Regions from separate parts of the Marinobacter sp. OP 3.4 genome, predicted to be linked through region 2. Evidence: predicted binding sites of a transcription regulator. Region 2 holds the regulator's gene; each other region holds the start of a gene.
The links. Region 2 encodes sigma-54, which starts transcription at its own class of promoters, with help from an activator protein. Its sites were predicted from a motif close to ANTGGCATNNANNTTGCTNT; they were not measured.

Region 1 (4,687 bases), on a different contig from region 2:
CTGGAGCTGCCGTCGTCCTGGAAGGATGGTCCGGAAGGCTTCAGTCGATACTACGCTGAACGGGAGAAACGCCTGGGCGATGTGGGGGAGGAACACTATATACGTTTTGAGCTTGAACACCGGCTGGGGGCGTCCGGTGGCCGCCTGGTGATCCGCTGTCGGGATTCCGGTGAGGGGTTCGATCGGGAGCAGGCCCTGACAGGGGGTGACGGTCCGGGGTATGCTGGTCGGGGCATTCCGTTGATAGAGAAGTTGTCCAGTGATCTGACATACAATAAGCAGGGAAATTGTGCCGAAGTAGTATATGATTGGGAGTTGGCTGATGTCGGGAGGTCGCAGGATCAGTAGCGGTGTTGGTACCTTTGTGACGGCGTCCCGTGCAGGTTTCCTCGGTGTCCGGTTGTAATTTATCGATACGCCCAGACTATAGGTATGCAAACACATCAAGAGCCTGATGTACCTTTGGCTCCCAAGAGGTTGGTTATGAACGATAAGCCACACCTTGATGAAGAGGCTCTGGCCGAACTGCGGGACGTGATGGAGGATGAGTTCGACATCCTTATCCAGACCTACATCAACGATTCCAGCGAACGTATTGCAGCGCTTCATCAGGCCCTGTCGGGCGACGACCAGGAGTCGTTCGCCAAGACCGCCCACAGTTTCAAGGGCAGCAGCATCAATATCGGCGCCTCCCGCCTCGGGGATCTCTGTCTCAGCGCCGAAAGAGCCGGACGTGAAGGGCGCATGGACGACGCCAGGCAACTGTTACCGGAACTGGAAGCCGAGTTCGTCACTGTGCGTCAACTTATGGAAGAATCCCTCCACGTCTGATCCTGTTCCAGGGTCAACCGGACTGGCACCGGTTTTGCACAATAGCTGATAAACCAGCCCTTCTGGGGCGCCCCCAGTGAATCAGCGGCAAGAGGTTGCCATGTCCGGAATGGTTCTGAACCAGTTACTCACTCCCGAATCAGGGATTGACCGCCCCGGTGTCGACAAGGCCCTGGATGGGGTTACCCAGGGTCGGCCCGAGAACGGGCCCAGTCGTTATGACGACGTGGTTCGGCAACAGGAAAAGCGCCTGGAACAGCGGCGCGCCGAAGAGCGCTCCGCGCAGCGCAAGCGGGAGCAGGAAGACCTGCGGCAAAGACAGGACGGTGCCAGGGCAGAGGCCGCAAAGGCAGAGAGCGCCGAACGGCCTGCGGAAGAGAACACCCAGGCGGCAAGCGACCGCCGCCCGGAGTCGGACCGGGATAGCCCGGCCAGCAAAAAATCCCGTTCCGACGGCGACGCCCCCCACACCGCCAATGCGGACGCCTCAGAGGCGAAACCGGACCAGGTCGCCGATGACGTCGAGCAGGCAGAACCCGGGCTGCTGCAATATCTCCGGGACGGTGATGAAGCGGGCGTGATCGGCCTGATGATGCAAAGGCAACAGGCCGGCTCGGGGACCGCCCAGGGGAGCTCAACCCGGACCACTGCCCAGGTGATGGCGTCATTGACCGGCACCGGGCAGCAACCGGGTGGCCTGCCGACGACCGGCGCCCTGTTTGCCGCCATGCTTGAGGCCGGCCAGGACAAGGGCGGTAAGCAGGGGCGTGAGCTGCCTGCCGGGCTCCAGGCCCTGACGGACAGCGCCGCCAAGTCAGCCGATAACCTGACCGCCCAGGTTGCCTCACGACTGACCGCACCGGAACTGACGCAGTCACTGAACCAGCCAGCCGGCCTGCGGGGGCAGGAGGCCCAGGCCCTGATGCGAAACTACAGCACCAGTGTCGATGTGCCGGTTGGGGCCGATGAATGGGGTGAAAAGGTGATGGGCAAGCTGGCCTGGCTCACCGCCAGCCAGATGTCGGTGGCGGAGATCCACGTGACGCCGCCGGACATGGGGCCCCTTGAGGTCCGGGTACAGGTACAGAATGACCAGGCCACGGTGACCGTTCACACCTCCACGCCAGCGGTACGGGAGCAACTGGAACTCCACGGCCATCGCCTGCGGGACATGCTGAATGAACAGGGGCTGAGCCTGGATGGATTCGACGTGTCCGATTCCTCCGCCCGTGACCATGCGGGACAGAACGACGACGGTGATGAGTCCGGTGGCAGCGGACCCGGGCAGGGGCTGGCCGCCGGTGATGCCGACACCGATGCCACGGAAATGACGGAGCTGGACCTGTCCTGGAGGGGAGAGCTCGACGTGTACGCCTGACGGGTGGATTAGCCAGACCTTGATCGAGCGGTTACACTTTTGTCAGATATTGGAGGCCAGCCTCAGGGCTGGCCTTTTTAATGATGCGTACCCACCGCCAGGTGATTTCGGGGCACGACGACAGCAGGTTGGCTCGGCCTTTGCTTCTATCCTGTATAAGGAGAATCCCTGGCGAATTTCGGCAAAATATTGACGGATTTCTGAATGGCGCAAAACAATGAGGTGGCGGCACCACCGAAGAAAGGTCGGCTGAAGACAATACTGCTCCTGATCATTGTACTGGGGCTGGCTATTGGTCTTTCCATTGCCGGAACCCTCTGGTTCCTGGGCAAGGGCGACAGTGACAATGCCGACGTGGAGGAAGAGGCCGCCGTGGCGGAAGAAGCCTTCGTGCCATCCGGTTATCTGGTGATGGACAAGCCACTGGTGGCCACGGTCCAGCATCCGGGCCGGCCACGCTACATCCAGGTCCACCTAGCCCTGGAGTCCAGCCAGGAGGCAGCGTTGCAGGCCGCCGAGAAGCATATGCCGCTGTTGAGGAACACCCTGATCTCGGAGCTCGGGGGGCTGGAATTCATGGCACTGCAGACCAGTGAAGGGCGGTCGGCCCTGCCGGAACAGTTGCTGGTGGCGGTCAACGAGACCCTGGAAGCGGAGGGAGAGCCCCCCGTCGACCGGGTCCTGTTAAGGAACTTCGTGATTCAGTGAAATCCGTTCAGGGCAGGCAGCAGCCATTACCATGGTGCCGTCCCACTGAAGTGCAGGCAGTCAGAGGCTGAAACTATGCAGGACCTACTCTCACAGGATGAAATCGATGCGCTGCTCCACGGGGTGGACGACGGCGATGTCGATACCTATGACGAGACCGATGAAGAGGGCGTCAAGAGCTACGACCTGGCCAGCCAGGACCGCATTGTCCGTGGCCGGATGCCGACGCTTGAGATGATCAACGAGCGCTTTGCCCGTTACACCCGCATAAGTCTGTTCAACCTCATGCGCCGCAATGCCGACGTTTCCACCGGCGGCATCCAGATCATGAAGTTTGGTGAGTACATCCACACCCTGTATGTGCCCACCAGCCTCAACCTGGTCAAGGTGCGTCCGCTGCGGGGCACCGGCCTGTTCATCATGGACGCCAAGCTGGTGTTCAAGCTGGTGGACAACTTCTTCGGCGGGGAGGGGCGTCACGCCAAGATCGAGGGGCGGGAGTTCACCCCCACCGAGACCCGCATCGTGCAGATGGTGCTGGACCAGGTGTTCGTGGACATGCGCGAGGCCTGGCAGGCGGTACTCAAGGTGGATTTCGAGTACCTCAGTTCCGAGGTCAACCCGGCCATGGCGAACATTGTCAGCCCCAGCGAGGTGGTGGTGATCAGCACCTTCCATGTGGAACTGGACGGCGGCGGTGGCGAACTGCACCTGGCACTGCCTTATTCCATGATCGAACCCATCCGCGAGGTTCTGGACGCCGGTGTCCAGAGTGATATCGATGATGTGGACGAACGCTGGGTCAACGCCCTGCAGGAAGACATAAAGGACGTGTATGTGCCGGTCAACGCCATGGTTTGCCGGCGGCGTATTTCGTTGCGGGAAGTGGCCAACTTCAAGGCGGGCGACGTGATTCCGGTGGAGATGCCTGAAAGCCTTGAGATGACGGCCAATGGCATTCCCATCTACAAGGCCACCATGGGCACACGGGATGGCAAGCTCGCACTGAGGATCAAGGGGCGCACCAAGCTCCCCGTTGTGAAGAAACAACTGAAGGTAGGTAAACATGGCTGACGACGACAACAAAGACGACCGCGAGCTCAGCGAGGACGAAAAACTGGCTGCCGAGTGGGAGGCAGCCATGGATGAATCCGGCGACACTGAGGGCGAGTCGGCGGGCGACGACCACGATGATGAGTGGGCGGCGGCCATGGCCGAGGCCGAAGGGTCCGAGCAGAAGACGGAGGCGGAAGGTAAACAGGTAAAAGCCGCGCCCATGGAGGACTTTGGTGATATGCCGGAGCCGGGGGAGGTGCCGGGTACGGAACCGGACCTGGACGTGATCCTGGACATTCCGGTGACCATTTCCATGGAAGTGGGCAACACCCAGATTCCCATCCGCAACCTGCTGCAACTCAACCAGGGGTCGGTGATCGAACTGGACCGGCTGGCCGGCGAGCCCCTGGACGTGCTGGTGAATGGCACCCTGATTGCCCACGGCGAAGTGGTGATGGTGAACGAGAAGTTCGGTATCCGCCTGACCGACGTGATCAGCCCGGGCGAGCGCATCAAGCGCCTGCAGAAGTGACCATGGCCCGTCGCCCTGTTTCCGTGCCCGCGGTGGCGCTCGTCACCCTGTTGCCCGTACTGGCCCTGGCCCAGGAGGCCACGGTGCCCGTGGCCCCGGAGCGGTCCGGTTCCGGTGAGGGCGATGCCCTGACCTCCCTGGCCACCCTGGGCATCGGCCTGCTGGTGGTGGTGGGGCTGATC
Region 2 (4,687 bases):
ACGCCGTGTTGCTCACCGAGTACCTTCGCATCGATAATCCCGCCGGCAGGGCCACAACCGACCGCCCTGTCACCCTGAAGTCACCGGGCAGCATCACCCATGCCCGTGGCATGACCGGCTGGTTCGATGAACGGGTGCTGGAATTGGAAAACTCAGTCGAGGGGATCTATGAAACCCGTCAGTAACCTGGCAGGCCGCCTGCTACTGCTGTCAACGCTGGTGCTGGGCCCGGCCCTGCCCGCCCTGGCCTTCAACCTGGAGTCCAACGAACCGATCCGGGTGACCGCGGATTCGGCCCGCCTGGACGATAACCAGGGCATCGCTATCTACCGGGGCAACGTCGAGGTCCGTCAAGGCGGCATCCTGCTCACCGCCGACCGGGTCGATGTTCACCGAAACGCCCAGGGCCTTGACCGTATTGACGCCCGCGGACAACCCGCCACCTATTCCCGGCCCGCCACCGAAACCGAAGGCCCGGTGGACGCCGAAGCCCTGCTTATCCATTATTCAGCCCCCGACAACCTGCTGCGTTTCGAGCGGGAGGCCGTGGTGAAGCAAGGCGGTGACGAATTCCGTGGCGCCGTGATCAACTACAACACCGTCAACCGCGTGGTGACCGGTGAGGGCCTGACCGCGGAGGGCGAAGGGTCCGGACGGGTTGAAATGGTGATCCAGCCCCGGGGCAACAACACCGGCGGCAACTCCGGCAATAACAACTGACGGCTGTTTCCATGGCACTATTGCAGGCAAATCATCTCGCCAAGAGCTACAAGCAGAAACAGGTGGTTATCGATGTCTCCCTGAGCATCGAGAGCGGCCAGATCGTGGGACTGCTGGGCCCCAACGGCGCCGGCAAGACCACCTGCTTCTACATGATCGTCGGCCTGGTGCCGGCCGATCACGGCCACATCAGCATCGACGGCAAGGACATCACCCCCCTGCCCATGCATGGGAGGGCCCGGCAGGGCATCGGCTACCTGCCCCAGGAAGCGTCGGTGTTCCGGAAACTGTCGGTCAGCGACAACATCATGGCGATCCTGGAAACCCGGAAAGACCTCAACAAAAAGCAGCGCCAGGACAAGATGGAAGAGCTGCTGCAGGAATTCCACATCACCCACATCCGTGACAGCGCGGGAATGGCCCTGTCCGGGGGTGAGCGCCGGCGGGTGGAGATCGCCCGGGCCCTGGCCATGGAACCGGCCTTTATCCTGCTGGACGAACCGTTCGCGGGGGTGGACCCCATCTCCGTCAGCGACATCAAGCAGATTATCCGCCACCTGCGGGACAAGCAGATCGGCGTGCTGATCACCGACCATAACGTGCGGGAAACACTGGATATCTGCGAAAAAGCCTATATCGTCAGCAGCGGCCACATCATTGCCTCAGGCTCCGCGGATGACGTCCTGGCCAACCAGCAGGTGAAGGAAGTGTACCTGGGGAACGAATTCAGGCTGTGATCCGGTTGGCCCATCCGATAACACACTGCAACACAGTCCACACGCCCTGCAATTGTGTTGGCAGCAGCAAGGGGGTACACTCGGCAAAGAACTTGCTTGTTATTTCCAAGTATCCGGTAACGCTGATTTTTTTGCCTGATTTCAGCTATTTTTTGAGCTGAATCAGTGTCTTTTTGCAACGATTCTGTTACCGGCTACCTCAGAAGGGCGATGGATGTGAAACCATGGTGATGAAAGCCTCCTTACAGTTAAAGATGGGTCAGAGCCTGACGATGACCCCACAACTGCAACAGGCGATCCGTCTGCTCCAGCTTTCCACACTGGACCTGCAGCAGGAAATCCAGCAGGCCCTGGATTCCAACCCGATGCTGGAAACCTCCGAGGAGGAGGACACCGACGAGTCTTCCGACGCCGAGCGGGACAACAATGACAGCAACGAGGAGTCGGTCAGCGCCTCGGAAGGTGAGTCCGCAGCCGACAATACCTGGGAGGAATCGGACTGGTCGGCGGATAACAATCCCTCCGACAACATTCCCGACGACCTGCCGGTGGACACCGCCTGGGATGACATCTATCAGTCCGCGCCGGCTCCCGCCTCCCGGGGCGATGACGACAATGACTCCGATTTCGAAAGCCGCAGCCCCACCACCGAGACCCTGCACGACCACCTGGAATGGCAACTCAACCTGACGCCCATGGGCGAGCGGGATGCCGCCATCGCCCATGCCCTGCTGGATGCCGTGGATGAGCGCGGCTACCTGACCTCCCACCTGGAGGAAATCCATTCCGGACTGATGGATGACGAAGACGAGGACCCGGTGGAAATGGACGAGGTGGAAGCGGTCCTGCGCCGCCTGCAGCACTTCGACCCGCCCGGCGTCTTTGCCCGTGACCTGCAGGAATGCCTGCTGATCCAGCTCAACCAGCTGCCGGCGGACACCCCGTGGCTGGACAAGGCACGACTGGTGATCACCCACTACATCAATCTGCTGGGTAACCGCGACTACGCCCAGCTGTTACGGCGCAGCCGCCTGAAGGAAGACCAGTTGCGGGAAGTGCTGGCGGTTATCACCGCCCTCAATCCGCACCCGGGCAACGCCCTGGACACATCCGAGCCGGACTACGTCATTCCGGACGTGATCGTACGCAAGGACAAGGGCCGCTGGCGGGTGGAACTGAATCCTGAAATTGCCCCGCGCATTCGTGTCAATGCCAGCTATGCTTCCCTTATAAGGCGTGCCGACAGCAGTGCCGACAACACCTACCTGCGGGACCAGCTCCAGGAAGCGAAATGGTTCATCAAGAGCCTGCAGAGTCGGAACGAGACCCTGTTGAAGGTGGCGACACGAATAGTTGAACATCAACAGGGTTTTCTGGACCATGGGGAAGAAGCGATGAAACCGCTGATCCTGTCGGACATCGCCCAGGCTGTGGAAATGCACGAATCCACCATTTCCCGGGTCACCACGCAAAAGTTCATGCACACGCCCCGTGGCATCTTCGAGCTGAAGTACTTCTTCTCGAGCCACGTGAGCACCGAGGAAGGCGGCGAATGCTCGTCCACGGCCATTCGCGCAATGATCAGGAAACTGATTGCGGCGGAAACCCCGAAGAAGCCGCTCAGTGACAGCAAGATTGCCACCATGCTGGGAGAGCAGGGCATCAAGGTGGCTAGGCGAACGGTGGCAAAATACCGTGAAGCCATGCATATTCCGCCCTCCAACGAGCGGAAGCGACTGGTCTGACACAAAGGGTCTGACAAACAGGAGAAGCCCATGCAACTGAACATTTCCGGTCATCATGTCGAACTGACTCCCTCCCTCAAGGATTACATCAACGAGAAATTCGAAAAACTTGAGCGCCACTTCGATCACATCAGCAACTGTCAGGTAACCCTGGAGGTGGAAAAGGTACGCCAGATCGCGGAGGCCACCCTGCACGTGGTCGGTGGCGAAATCCACGCCAAGGCCGAAAACGATGACATGTACGCCGCCATCGATGCCCTGGTGGACAAGCTTGACCGGCAGATCCTCAAGCACAAGGAAAAGAACGTTGACCGGATGCACGGAGCAACGGCCCGCTAACCATTGCCATGGCGGAACGGCTATAATCTGAATCACAACGCTGCGGTACGGACTCGTACCGCAGCATTTTTTTATCGGGACCGACGAGTATCCATGACCGATTCGACCTTGACCATCAATAACATACTGGCGCCAGAGCTCACCCTTTGCCGGGTCAATGGCACCAGCAAGAAGCGGATTCTGGAATTTATCGCGGAAAAGGTGGCCGGACAGTATCCGGAGCTGGATGAAACCCAGATCTTCAATAACCTGATAGCCCGGGAGCGGCTGGGGAGCACCGGTATCGGTCAGGGTATTGCCATTCCCCACTGCCGGCTTGAAGGGTGTACCCGCGTGGTCGGAGCCCTGGTCACGATGGAGGAAGGCGTGGCCTTCGACGCCATCGACAACCAGCCGGTGGATCTCCTGTTCACACTGATTGTGCCCCGCGAGGCCACCTCAGAGCACCTGGAGCTGCTCAGTCAGCTTGCCGAGCAGTTCAATGACCGCAGCTTCTGCGATGCCCTTCGGGCCTGCGAGACCGCCGAAGGCCTCCACCAGAAGATGACCGGCAATACCTGATCCTTTCCCGGCATGTCGCGTATACTCGCGCTCAATGTCGACCAAGTCGCCAGGGGACAAGTTTCATGAAGCTGATCATCGTTAGCGGCCGTTCCGGTTCGGGCAAGAGTACCGCCCTCCATGTGCTGGAGGATCTGGGTTACTACTGCATCGACAACCTGCCCATCGGGCTGTTGTTCCCGCTGACCACCGAGGCCACCTCACGCAATTCCGGCAGCCGGCTGGAAAAGATTGCGGTCAGCATTGATGCCCGCAACCTGTCCAGCGAGATTGCCAATTTCGAGGCCATCCACCAGCGACTGCTGGACTCGGGGATGACCACCGAGATCATCTACCTGGATGCCACCGAACAGTCCCTGCTGCAGCGCTTCCATGCCACCCGGCGCAAGCATCCCCTGAGCGACGACGAGACCTCCCTCACCGAGGCCATCCGCTACGAGAAGCAATTGCTGGAACCCATTGCCCAACTGGCGGACCTGTACCTGGATACCACCGAGCTGTCCATGTACGAGCTCCGTGATATGGTCAAGCAGCGGATTATCGGCCGCCGTGAGCAGGAACTGGCGCTGTTGTTCCAGTCGTTCG
Region 3 (4,687 bases), on a different contig from region 2:
GGTGTTCCAGCGGGGCGAAGCCATCGTCCTCCACGATGCCGCCGCCGATGGCCCGTTTATCAACGATCCCTATACCGTCAGCCTGCGCCCCCGCTCGGTCCTCTGTGTCCCGATCCTGAGGGAGCATTTCGAGGGGGCGGTCTACATGGAGAACAACCTGACCGACGGCGCCTTCACCGGGGACAGGGTGGAGTTGATCCGGTTACTGGCCGCACAGGCGGCGGTGGCCATTGAGAACGCCCACCTGTATGCCCAGGTCCAGGACTATTCCCGAACCCTGGAAGAGAAAGTCGCCGAACGTACCGCCGAGCTGGAATCGCTCAACGTGGAACTGCAACGACTGGCCGACCGGGACGGGCTCACCGGCGTCGCCAACCGGCGCTCCGGCAACGCGTACCTGCAGGACACCTGGCTGCGCCTGCGCCGTGAGCCTCAACCCCTGTCGGTGATCATGCTGGATGTGGACGACTTCAAGCGTTTCAACGACAACTATGGTCACCAGATGGGTGACGAGTGCCTGGTCCGGGTGGCGGCGGCGCTTGAGGCACAGATACAACGCTCCACCGATATGGTGGTGCGCTACGGCGGCGAGGAGTTCATGATGATCCTCCCCAACACTGACCGCGACGGCGCCATCCGGGTCGCGGAAAACGCCCGCCTCGCCATAGAGGCGCTGGCTATCGAGCATGACCACTCATCAACCAGTGACCACATTACGGTCAGTGTCGGCTGCGCCACCACCGTCCCCAGCGAACAGACAACGGCCGAACAACTGGTGTATGAGGCGGACCAGTCTCTCTACAAGGCCAAACAGGGCGGGCGCAACCGGATTGAGGTTGCTGGTTGAGCTGAATATTCGATGCTCCCTTCCCTACCCCGGAGGACCCTTTCCCGCCCCCTAAAACCGTCAGGATTATTTACAGATGTAGACGGAGCACGGATACGCATCGCTCATACCAACTGGCACCTTCAAATGGCTCAAAATATCCACCTTGAAAAAGCCGCATCCTTTCATACCGTTAGAACCACCATTCGCCAACCTGACTCTACTGAATCGACATACCGCCTTTATGTGGCCTCTAATTTGCTGCCCGTATCATCAGAGGGCAGAGCGCATTAACCATGCCGTACAGGTTCTCTAACCTCTGTTTCCATAAACAAAGGTTGAAAAGGCGATTTGTTATGAAGAAACAAACAGCGATCAGTTTTTTTGATGGAACAGGGATTATAAAGGCAGCCATTGGTGTCTTTATTCTGGGAGGTGCCGTCCATTCCGCAAACGCCGCGATCATTGAAGTGGATTATTCATCCCTCAGTGGCATTGCCGGTGCAAATTTTGAAGACCTGGGCCTTGGTCCTAACGAACAGGTAACTTTCGACGCGATCTTTGAGTCGGGAAACACCTCCTTCGGCGAAAGCTTTGCGGGGCAGACTGTCACCACAAGCGGTGACTTCGATGTCCTGACCGGTTCGCCCACGGGGCCCCTAACCCTGGTTCCCGGCGGAGCCGTCACAAACATCACGGCGGTTGATGGTGGTGCTGGCGATGTTGGCAACACAGCCATTGCCGGTAGCGGCCCCGACGGATACCCCGCCGCCAGCGCAGTAGGCGAGGGCTCGATTGCAATCCTGTTTGATTTCGATCAGTCCGAGTTCGGGTTCGATATCGTGGGTCCCAATTTCGGATCAGCGACCGCCCAGTTCTGGGCCCGCGACGGATCCCTGATTGATGAGATCAACTTCGCCCTCGGAGGATCCGTGTTTGAGTCATTCGGTTTTGTGACCGATGACGCTTCGTTTTCCGTCGCAGGCGTTTCCATCTTCAATAATGACCCCGGAGGAATCGGATTCGACAACTTCATCTTCAATGTCGAGGGCGTTCCGGGCACCCCCGGTGACGGTGGCACTCCGGTTCCAGAGCCATCCTCCCTCGGACTATTGGGTTTGGGGCTGGTTGCTCTGGTATACAGACAGCGCCGTCTGCCTTCCCGTCCCGCCTAGCACGGAATCGGAGGCTCAAGGATTCCTGATCCGCAACGGAGTGTCCTGGCTGTCCAGGGCGCTCTCTGTTGTCAAGTTCGCAGTGGCACACTTCCGATCCTGACTCACCGGACATGACAGCATAGAGCTACCCTCCAGATGGGTCACTGTGCCTCACCCCCAGTTGGGGAGCATTTGCTCTCATCTGGGCCGCGCCACGCCATTACGAACCGGAAGAAAGGCTATTCTTCCCGATAACTCCGTCAGCACTCAGCCTTCAAAGCCCAGGAAGCGCGCGGTATTACTCACCGGCCGCCGGCGGGAAACCACGGAATTGGCCACGAACTCATCATCCGGCCAGCCCAGCGCGACACAGGTCAGTATGACCTGGTCATCCGGAATCCCGGCCACCTCCCTCACTACCGGGCTCTGCATGATGCCCTGCCCGTTAATGACGGCACCCAGCCCCCGGCTCCAGGCCGACAGCACCAGTCCGTAGGTCATGGCCCCGGAATCAAAGTGGGCAATCGGGTTGTCCAGCAGCACCCGGTCGAAGCAGACCACGATCGACACAGGCGCATCAAACTGGCGGAAACCCCGCATCACCCAGTCCTGCCGGCGCTCGGCATCGTGGCGTTCAATACCCATGGCCTCGAACAGCTGTACCGCAATTTCGATCTGGCGCTGACGATGCTCTCCCTCGTAGGCGCTGTAGTCGCCGATTTCACGGCTGGGCGGCACGCCCTCAAGCATCCGCTCCGTATTACCCCGGCGAACCCGTTCAAGGGGCTCACCCGTCAGCACATGCAGGTGCCAGGGCTGGGTGTTCATGGAGGAAGGCGCACGACTCGCCAGCGCAATGATCTCCTCCAGCAGTTCACGGGGAACGGGTTTGTCCAGGAATCCACGGATGGAGCGGCGCTCCTGAATGACCTGATCAAGTTTCATGGGATGCCCTTTGTTAGGTTTGTACTGTCGGCTTCAGTGACAGGCGATGTAGAGCCCTTGCCTGCCTGATCGAAGATCTTGAATTAATAGTGCGAGCGCTCGATTATAGACACTATAAATACGCATGCTCAACAACCTGATCCATCAAGCAGATCCGTCACCTCCTCTGATAAGATACCCACCAACTCCAAACCATCGCAGACTTATCCTTGAAACTCTCCCGTATCCTGAGCAACCAGAATGGTGTCAGCCGGCAGCAGGCAAACCGGGCCATTGCCTCCGGGCTGGTACGGGTGGATGGAGAGGTATGCACCAATGCCGCCAGGGAGGTTTCACGTTTCCAGGGCGTGGTGGTGGGCGATAAGGTCATCAAACGGGCGTTGCCGGCACACTACCTGATGCTGAACAAACCGGCTGGATACCTCAGCGCCACCTGGGATCCCGTTCATCCCACGGTCATGGAGTTGCTACCACCGGAGATCAGGGCCGACCTGCACATCGCCGGACGCCTGGATCGGGCCAGTACCGGACTGATGATCCTGACCAATGATGGCCTGTGGTCACGGCGCCTGACGGAACCCGAAATCAAACTACCCAAGGTCTACCGGGTAAGCACCCTCCGCCCCATCGAGCCCCACACCGCACAACGGTTTGAGGAGGGCATCTGGTTTGCCTACGAAGGCCTGACCACCTCCCCGGCCACGCTCGAACAGCTTGGCCCCACCGACGCACGGGTGACCATCCTTGAAGGCCGCTACCACCAGGTAAAGCGCATGTTCCATGCCGTTGGCAACCAGGTGACCAGCCTGCACCGGGAGCGGATTGGAGAAATCACCCTGCCCCGGGATCTGGCACCCGGCGCCTGGCGGAGTCTGGAACCAGACGAAGTCCAATCCGTGCCCACAGGAAGAGCCACCGTCTTCGGGAAAGCCGGTCGCCTGGCCGTTACCTGACGCTTGCGTCCTGCATATTAAGGACGCCGGAACTCCCCGTCCTGCAGGAAATGCAGGGTCTGTTCGATCACCTCATCATCCGTCATCAGGAAAGGGTGGCTGACCGGCACGGTGATAAAGTCCTGCATGCCCTCGAGTTTCGCCCGCTCGATGGACACCTTGCCGTCATCGTCCCCGGGGATCAGGGTCGACAGGATAAGGTTGATGGAATCATGACCGGCGATAATGCCGACTTCGAGATCGGTGGGTCCCAACGACTGGGGGACCGAATCGCTGTCCGTTCCCAACTGGTTTCCGGCAGGCCCGTTAATCCATTGGAAAGGCGCCAGACCACCAAGTTTATCCACGACCTCACTGCCCTGGTTTGGCGGTCCCAGCATCACTACCCGCCCAAAGCGGAACGGGGCATCACCAGCATTCAGGTAACGCACGATGATACCGCCCAGGGAATGGGTCACAAACGCGACCTCGCTGTCACTCTCTGGTCCGACACATTCCAGGATCTGCGGGACAACGTAGTCTCTGGCCAGTGTCCCAATGGGATGGTCAGTGGAGGGATAGTCGATATTGCATGGGTGGAAACCCGCCGCCGTCAGGGCCTCCGCCATGTCGTCCATGGAATGGTGCGAACGGGCCAGACCGTGAAGTAGCACAACGGGGGAATCAGCCTGATCAGCCCGGGCACCCTGCGCGCCAACAAGCAGAATCACCAACAACAGGAAGCTGCCGGGAATAGAGATGGGATACCGCATCCTGATTATTGTCCCCCTGACGGCAGGATGGCGCTGGCATCCGGCCGTTTTTAG

Region 1: RO069_RS02270 (flagellar basal body-associated FliL family protein) is a predicted target of sigma-54. The motif match lies at 2,337-2,356, and genes of this name have one in related genera.
Region 3: RO069_RS08045 (PEP-CTERM sorting domain-containing protein) is a predicted target of sigma-54. The motif match lies at 1,072-1,091, and genes of this name have one in related genera.

The regions. Positions count from the first base shown of each region.
Region 1 covers NZ_JAVVLT010000014.1:79,484-84,170, reverse strand. Annotated here, with positions in the region: gene RO069_RS02285 (ATP-binding SpoIIE family protein phosphatase) at 1-348, shown strand, start outside; gene RO069_RS02280 (Hpt domain-containing protein) at 484-831, shown strand; gene RO069_RS02275 (flagellar hook-length control protein FliK) at 932-2,209, shown strand; gene RO069_RS02270 (flagellar basal body-associated FliL family protein) at 2,414-2,917, shown strand; gene fliM (flagellar motor switch protein FliM) at 2,993-3,991, shown strand; gene fliN (flagellar motor switch protein FliN) at 3,984-4,505, shown strand; gene fliO (flagellar biosynthetic protein FliO) at 4,508-4,687, shown strand, end outside.
Region 2 covers NZ_JAVVLT010000107.1:21,692-26,378, reverse strand. Annotated here, with positions in the region: gene lptC (LPS export ABC transporter periplasmic protein LptC) at 1-185, shown strand, start outside; gene lptA (lipopolysaccharide transport periplasmic protein LptA) at 169-720, shown strand; gene lptB (LPS export ABC transporter ATP-binding protein) at 732-1,457, shown strand; gene RO069_RS18140 (RNA polymerase factor sigma-54) at 1,688-3,202, shown strand; gene hpf (ribosome hibernation promoting factor) at 3,233-3,541, shown strand; gene ptsN (PTS IIA-like nitrogen regulatory protein PtsN) at 3,635-4,102, shown strand; gene rapZ (RNase adapter RapZ) at 4,168-4,687, shown strand, end outside.
Region 3 covers NZ_JAVVLT010000042.1:6,616-11,302, reverse strand. Annotated here, with positions in the region: gene RO069_RS08050 (diguanylate cyclase) at 1-847, shown strand, start outside; gene RO069_RS08045 (PEP-CTERM sorting domain-containing protein) at 1,183-2,001, shown strand; gene RO069_RS08040 (nitroreductase) at 2,251-2,928, opposite strand; gene RO069_RS08035 (pseudouridine synthase) at 3,138-3,881, shown strand; gene RO069_RS08030 (esterase/lipase family protein) at 3,899-4,633, opposite strand.